2 regions of the Sphingobium salicis subsp. salicis genome follow, and region 1 is predicted to be linked to the other one. Evidence: riboswitches for the same ligand, from Rfam matches in the RefSeq annotation. Region 1 holds a riboswitch; the other holds the start of a gene.

Region 1 (3,406 bases):
CATAGGCGGTCATGATCGTCGGCGTGCTGCCGTCGGGCGTCATCCCCTTCTTGTGGACGATGAAATAGGGGATCTTCGTCCCGTCGGTGGACGTCGCCTCGAACTGCTCGACCACCAGTCCCGCCGCATCGAAGCGCGCCGGCATCGCCTTCACCTGCACCGGCTTCGGGGCCGCCGCATCCATCGCCCATAGCGTCGTCGGCGCCAGGAAACCAGCCACCGCCAGATAGACCTGGTCGCTCTTGTCGGATGCGGCGACGGTGCTGATCGTCGCATTGTCGGGCAGGTCGACCGGCTGCGCGGTCCATCCCGTGGCGCCGTGCGCATAGACCCGCACCCGCCCGCGCACATTGTCGTTGAGGCTCAGCACGACCCGGTTCTTCGTGGCCACCACCCCGTCGATCGACTGGCGCGGCGTCGGCGCGAACAAGATCTCGGGCGTCAGCACGCCGCCATCCTGCAAGGCTTTCAGCGCCACGCTCGCCAGCGCCCCGGCCGGCACGGTCACGCCGCCGCTGGTCCATTCCTCGCTGGTCTGGATCAGCACCTGCCCGTCGACCATGCCCTGCAGCTGGCTCTTGGCCGGCAGCGCCAGCCGCTTCGTCCCCTGCGCCGTCAGCAGCCAGGTCTCGTTGCCGAAGAAGGTGATGCCGCGAAACAGGAAGGCCGCCCTATTGCCCTGTCCGTCGCTCAGCAGGATCGGCATCGACATCAGCTGGTCGCTCGCCGCGCCGCGAAACACCTCCTGCGCGTCGTCCAGTTTCTGCCCGCGCTTCAGCGTCTTGATGATGAAGGGATAGCCCGACTTGGTCAGGCTATCCGCGCCCCAGTCGCGCGACAGCAGCAGGCTGTCCTTGTCCAGCCAGGCCGCATCCTGCTTGGCATTGGGAATGTCGAACCCGCCCGGCACGAACCGGCCGTCGACCAGGTCGAACTCGCGCAGCCGCACCGCATCCTCGCCGCCGTCGGACAGCGCCAGCAGCGCAATCCGTTCCTCGGGATCCAGGATGATCGCGCCCTTCCACACCCATTTCTTCCCCTCGGCCCTGGACAGCGCATCCAGGTCCAGCACCGTCGTCCAATTGGGCGACGCGGACGCATAATCAGCCTCGCTGGTATAGCGCCACACGCCCTGCGGATGGTCGGCATCGCGCCAGAAATTATAGATGCGGCCATGGATCAGCATCGGCATGGCGATCCGGTCCTTGGCCGACGCGATCGCCAGCGCATCCCTGTAATAGCCGGCATAGCGCGGATCGCCCTGCAGCGTCGCGACGGTCGCCTTGTTCTCCGCCTCCACCCACTGCATCGCGCGCGGCCCGGTCCAGTCCTCCAGCCAGACGAACGGATCGTCGGCCGGAGCGGGGGAGGGCGCGCCAGCGCCGGTCAACAGGGCAGCAGAAACCATCGTCATCAACCTCTTCATCTCTGTCTCCCCCCTTATCGCCTTCAGCCCTGCGCCATCCGCCCCTTCAGGTAACGTCGGCGCAGCACCGCGCCCGCCACCAGCAGCGGCAGTGCCGCAGCACAGGCGATCAACCCCAGCAGCATCGGCGACCAGCCCATCAGGCTATGGACGCCAAAGGCCGACGGCAGGATCAGCAACAGCGCGCCCAGCGCCAGCAGCCACAGCCCCCATCGCCGCGGCCTTACCGCCACCATCCGCATCTCATGCCGCAACGCCTTGCGCCGGGCCTTCTCGGCTTCGCTATGGGATGGGGGGCTGTTCTGCACGATCGGCCTCTTGCTGTGGCCCTTTTCAATTATGGTCTCCATCGCCCCGGCGCAAGGCGAGCGGATCGCGAAGGGCTTCCCCTGCCGCCGCGCTTGCGCTATGCAAGGCGCATATCCCCGGGGGACCGTCCGCAGACGGTTGAGAGGCGGCTTTGTGGCCGCGACCCGCTGAACCTGATCCAGTTGACACTGGCGTAGGGAGGGAAGCGCGTCGTGCCACTCGTCCCGTGACACCGCCCGCACTCTCTTTCCGCCTGAAGGAGAGAGAAGTTATGGCAGACGTCCCCGCCCGCACCGAAATGCGCGTAACGACTGGGCCCATTCGCGGCTCGAAGAAGATCCATGTCGGCCCGCGCCGGGTCGCGATGCGCGAAATTCATCTGGAGCCGGGCAGCGGCGAGCCGCCGGTCCGCGTCTATGACACCTCTGGCCCCTATACCGACCCGGAGGCGCATATCGACATCATGGCCGGCCTGCAGCAGCTGCGCCGCGACTGGATCCGCGAGCGCGGCGATGTCGAGGAATATGAAGCGCGCGCAATCAAGCCGGAGGATAATGGCCTCAAGGGGCCCGACCGTTCGGGCGGCGTTCAGCCCTTCCCCAACGTGGTGAAGCGCCCGCTGCGCGCCAAGGCCGGCACCAACGTCTCCCAGATGCATTATGCCCGTCGCGGCATCATCACGCCCGAAATGGAATATGTCGCGGAGCGCGAGAATCTCGGCCGTGCCCGCCTCGCCGAATATGTCCGCGACGGCGAAAGCTGGGGCGCGTCGATCCCCGATTATGTGACGCCGGAGTTCGTCCGCGATGAAGTCGCCCGTGGCCGCGCCATCATCCCGTCCAACATCAACCACCCGGAATCCGAGCCGATGGCGATCGGCCGCAATTTCCTGGTGAAGATCAACGCCAATATCGGCAACTCCGCCGTCGCGTCCGACGTCGCATCCGAAGTCGACAAGCTGGTCTGGTCGATCCGCTGGGGCGCGGACACGGTGATGGACCTGTCGACCGGCCGCAACATCCATGACACGCGCGAATGGATCCTCCGCAACTCGCCCGTGCCGATCGGCACCGTCCCCATCTATCAGGCGCTCGAAAAGGTCGGCGGCATCGCCGAAGACCTCACTTGGGACATTTTCCGCGATACTCTCATCGAACAGGCCGAACAGGGCGTCGACTATTTCACCATCCATGCGGGCGTGCGCCTCGCCTATATCCCGATGGCGGCCAGGCGCGTCACCGGCATCGTCTCGCGCGGCGGATCGATCATGGCGAAATGGTGCCTCGCCCACCATAAGGAGAGCTTCCTCTACGATCATTTCGACGAGATCACGGAGATCATGAAGGCCTATGACATCGCCTATTCTCTGGGCGATGGCCTGCGCCCCGGCTCGATCGCCGACGCCAATGACGAAGCCCAGTTCAGCGAACTCTACACGCTGGGCGAACTGACCCATCGCGCCTGGAAACAGGATGTGCAGGTGATGATCGAAGGGCCGGGCCATGTGCCCATGCACAAGATCAAGGAGAATATGGAAAAGCAGCTCCAGGTCTGCGGCGAAGCGCCCTTCTATACACTGGGGCCGCTCACCACCGACATCGCGCCGGGCTATGACCATATCACCAGCGGCATCGGCGCGGCGCAGATCGGCTGGTATGGCACGGCGATGCT
Region 2 (3,406 bases), 4.3 Mb from region 1:
AGCGCGATCGTTCGCCCAGAACGCTGAATGGCACATCAAATTCCGTCTGGAAAAATGGCAACGATACTACGAGCCGTCGTCGGACGATCTCAACGCTCCCGTTGAAGGCGGGCTCTGGATCGGTGAGTATTCCGGCCGTTACCCATCGCTTTCAGCGGCAGAACGAGACGCCGCTGCATCCGTCATATGGTTTGAAGCCGCCGATCATTTATGAGTTCACGACCTAGACGTCTGCACTTGGACATGCTTACAGGCCGTTGCTATGGTCGCAAGTTGGTCGCTTTCGGACCATTCTCCCCTGCAAGGGGAGGTGGCTGGCCGTAGGCCAGACGGAGGGATATCACCCTCTCAATAGGGTGATACCCCTCCACCACTTCGTGCTCCCCCTCCCCTTGCAGGGGAGGATTTTACCGCTGCTCTTGGTCGCTTGTCGCCTGCCTGAACGTGGCCGTGCGGCCTTAGCGTTTCGTCTGGCGCGCCCAGCGGGCGTCGATCTTGGCTTGGGCGTCAGCGCCCTCGGCGTGGCTGACCAGGGAGAGGCCGCGCAGGGTCAGCTTGTGGCCGGACAACCATTTGCCGGCGATGCCATAGCCGATGTCGTAGACGGCGGAATCGCTGTGGGTGTCGCCATTGACGACAAACTGGGTGACGATGGTCACCGGCAGTTTCTCGTCGCCGATGCTGTCGTCGGGCAGCTTGGCGGCATTGCGCGCCTTTTTCAGCGCATCCTCGAACCAGCCGGCCTCGATCCGCGGTTCGCCGGTCGTGTCGACCGGGGCGATGCCGAGCGCCCTGGGGAAATGGATGGTCTGGCTCTGCACCAGCTGATCGGGGTCGGCGGGCTTGAGCGTCAGGCGGCTGTCGCCATCGGCCGCGGCGTTGAGCACCAGCCGGGCGGCGCGGGCGGAGGCCTTGCTGCTTTCGGCGGCCTTGCTGGCGCGCTCGTCCTTCTTGTCGGCCCAGTTGAGATAGAGGGTGAGGGCGGAGATCAGCACCGCCGCCACCGCCAGCAACTCACCCAGCGTGATCCAGCGACGGCGGATGCGGGCGGCTTCCTCCTTGCGGGTCTCCTGCTTGGCTTCGGGGCTGTCGCTCATCGGGTCAGGCCGTCTGGGGCGGGACTTCGAACTTGTCGATCACCCATTCCTCGGCCTGCGCCTCGCCGATCCATTCCTGCATCCAGGGATGGGCGATGATCGCGCGCATATAGGCTTCGGCAAAGCGGGCGACCGGCAGCTGATAGGTGATGAAGCGGGTAACGACCGGCGCGAACATCAGGTCGACGGCGCCGAACTCGCCGAACAGGAAGTCGCCCTCGCCACCATAGCGGGCGCGGGCCTGGGCCCAGAGCTGCATGATCCGGCTGATGTCGTGGGCGACGGCCTCCGACGGCGGGACCGGATCATAGATCTGGCGGATGTTCATGCTGTGCTCGCGGCGGAGCGCGGCGAAGCTGCTGTGCATTTCGGCCGCCATCGAGCGGGCCATGGCGCGGGCGCCCGGATCGGTCGGCCAGAACTGGTCGCCCCCGGCCTTTTCATTGAGATATTCGACGATGGCCAGGCTGTCCCACACGACGATGTCGTCGCCATCCCACAGGATCGGCACCTTGCCGGAGGAGGGGGCGAACTCATCGCCCTCGCGACGCTTTTCCCATTCCTCGTCATAGAGGGGGACCACCACTTCCTCGAACGGAAGGCCGGAGAGCTTGCACGCCAGCCAGCCGCGCAGCGACCAGCTCGAATAGGCCTTGTTGCCAATGAACAGCTTCATCATGGCCATGTCTTAGCCGGGCGGGCTTCGATAAGTCGAGAGCCGATAGAGAGGGCTTTCCACTTCGCGTCGAAACGCCTAAGGGGCGGCCATCCCCGGGGGGCCGCTCATGCGCGGCTGAGAGGTGGTCAGCAGACCACGACCCGCTGAACCTGATCCGGCTGATACCGGCGTAGGGAGGGCAAGGCGGCAGGTCCGTCGTCCCTCCTGTGGAGTGGACGTGAGATGAAGACTGCCCGATTGCCCCATGTTGGAAGCGCCTGCCTGACACTGGCCCTGCTGATGATTGCAACGCCCGCGATGGCGGAGGATGAACTGGACCAGTCGACCAATATCCAGGTCGTCGGCCATCCCGACCCCGAAGGCTTGCTGCCCGATCAGAGCGCGCCCAAGGCGGTCAGCGCGATCTCCACCGACTTCATCATCAAGCAGGCGCCGACGCTCAACGCGTTCCAGCTGGTCAACCTGCTGCCCGGCGCCAATGTCTCGTCCAGCGACCCCTATGGCCTGTCGGCATCGTCCAGCCTGACACTGCGCGGCCTGGGCCAGGACCAGATCGGCGTATTGATGGAAGGCGCGCCGCAGAATGACATCGGCTATTATTATGCCTATCCCTCCCAATTTGCCGATGCGGAGAATGTGCGGCAGGTGATGCTGGCGCAGGGCGCGGCAGACATTGACTCGCCGGTGGTCGCGGCGGCCGGCGGCCTGTTGTCGCTGACGCTGGATGATCCCAGGGCGGAGGCGGGCGGCCTCGTCAACCTGTCGGTCGGTTCCTATGACGAGCGGCGCATCTTTGCGCGGATCGACACGGGACGGATCGGATCGACCGGGCTGAAGGGCTTCATTTCCTATTCCAACAACCGCGCCGACAACTGGCGCGGGGCAGGCCATGACCAGCGCCAGCATATCGATGCCAAGCTGCTGAACGAATGGGGCGAGGGCAACCGGGCGAGCATCGCCTTTTCCTTCAACGACGCCAAGACATCGACCTATCCCAGCCCGAGCAAGGCGGACTGGGAAGCCTCCGGCCGGGGCTATAATTTCGACGAGACCTATAGCGAGGGGAATACCAACTACTGGCGCCTCTATCGCGCGCCGTTCCGCAATTTCTATGTCGCGGCGCCCGTCCACCTGAAGCTGAGTGACACGCTGAGCTTCGACAGCAGTGCCTATCTGCAGATGGGGCATGGCAATTCGCCCTATGGCACGCAACTCGCCACCACCGGCAATTATCTGGGCACCGAGGAACTGACCCAGCCGATCGACCTGCCCGGTGCGGTCGATGGCGTCGCCACGGTGATGGGCAACTGGACCGGCAAGCAGTTCCGCGTCGGCGACGTTAGCAAGCTGACCTTGCAGGCCGGCGCGCATCGGATCGTCGCTGGCCTGTGGTTCGACTATGGCACCGACCGGGTGACGCAATCCTATACGTCGATCGATGCCGATGGCCGGCCGGTCGACCAGTGGGGCTATCAGGACAAGGCGATCCGCACCGCCGACGGGCGGCTGCTGGCCTATGAAAATCAGCGTACGGAGACGGTCACCAAGGGCTTCTTCCTGGCCGACAGCATTGCGGTGACGCCCAAGCTGGGCATCGACATCGGTTTCAAGGGCGTCAACCTGCTACGCA

What was found. Region 1 has a riboswitch for thiamine pyrophosphate ahead of thiC (phosphomethylpyrimidine synthase ThiC). Riboswitches for the same ligand answer to the same signal wherever they lie in the genome.
Region 2: it holds a riboswitch for thiamine pyrophosphate, as region 1 does, so the genes downstream of both, VHN57_RS01350 (TonB-dependent receptor) here and thiC (phosphomethylpyrimidine synthase ThiC) in region 1, are expected to answer to the same signal.

Annotation. Positions count from the first base shown of each region.
Region 1 covers NZ_JAYRCS010000001.1:4,526,974-4,530,379, forward strand. The annotation lists gene VHN57_RS21840 (prolyl oligopeptidase family serine peptidase) at 1-1,426, opposite strand, end outside; gene VHN57_RS21845 (hypothetical protein) at 1,450-1,668, opposite strand; TPP riboswitch at 1,843-1,952, shown strand; gene thiC (phosphomethylpyrimidine synthase ThiC) at 2,007-3,406, shown strand, end outside.
Region 2 covers NZ_JAYRCS010000001.1:275,255-278,660, forward strand. The annotation lists gene VHN57_RS01335 (hypothetical protein) at 1-214, shown strand, start outside; gene VHN57_RS01340 (hypothetical protein) at 459-1,097, opposite strand; gene VHN57_RS01345 (glutathione S-transferase family protein) at 1,102-1,776, opposite strand; TPP riboswitch at 1,860-1,969, shown strand; gene VHN57_RS01350 (TonB-dependent receptor) at 1,999-3,406, shown strand, end outside.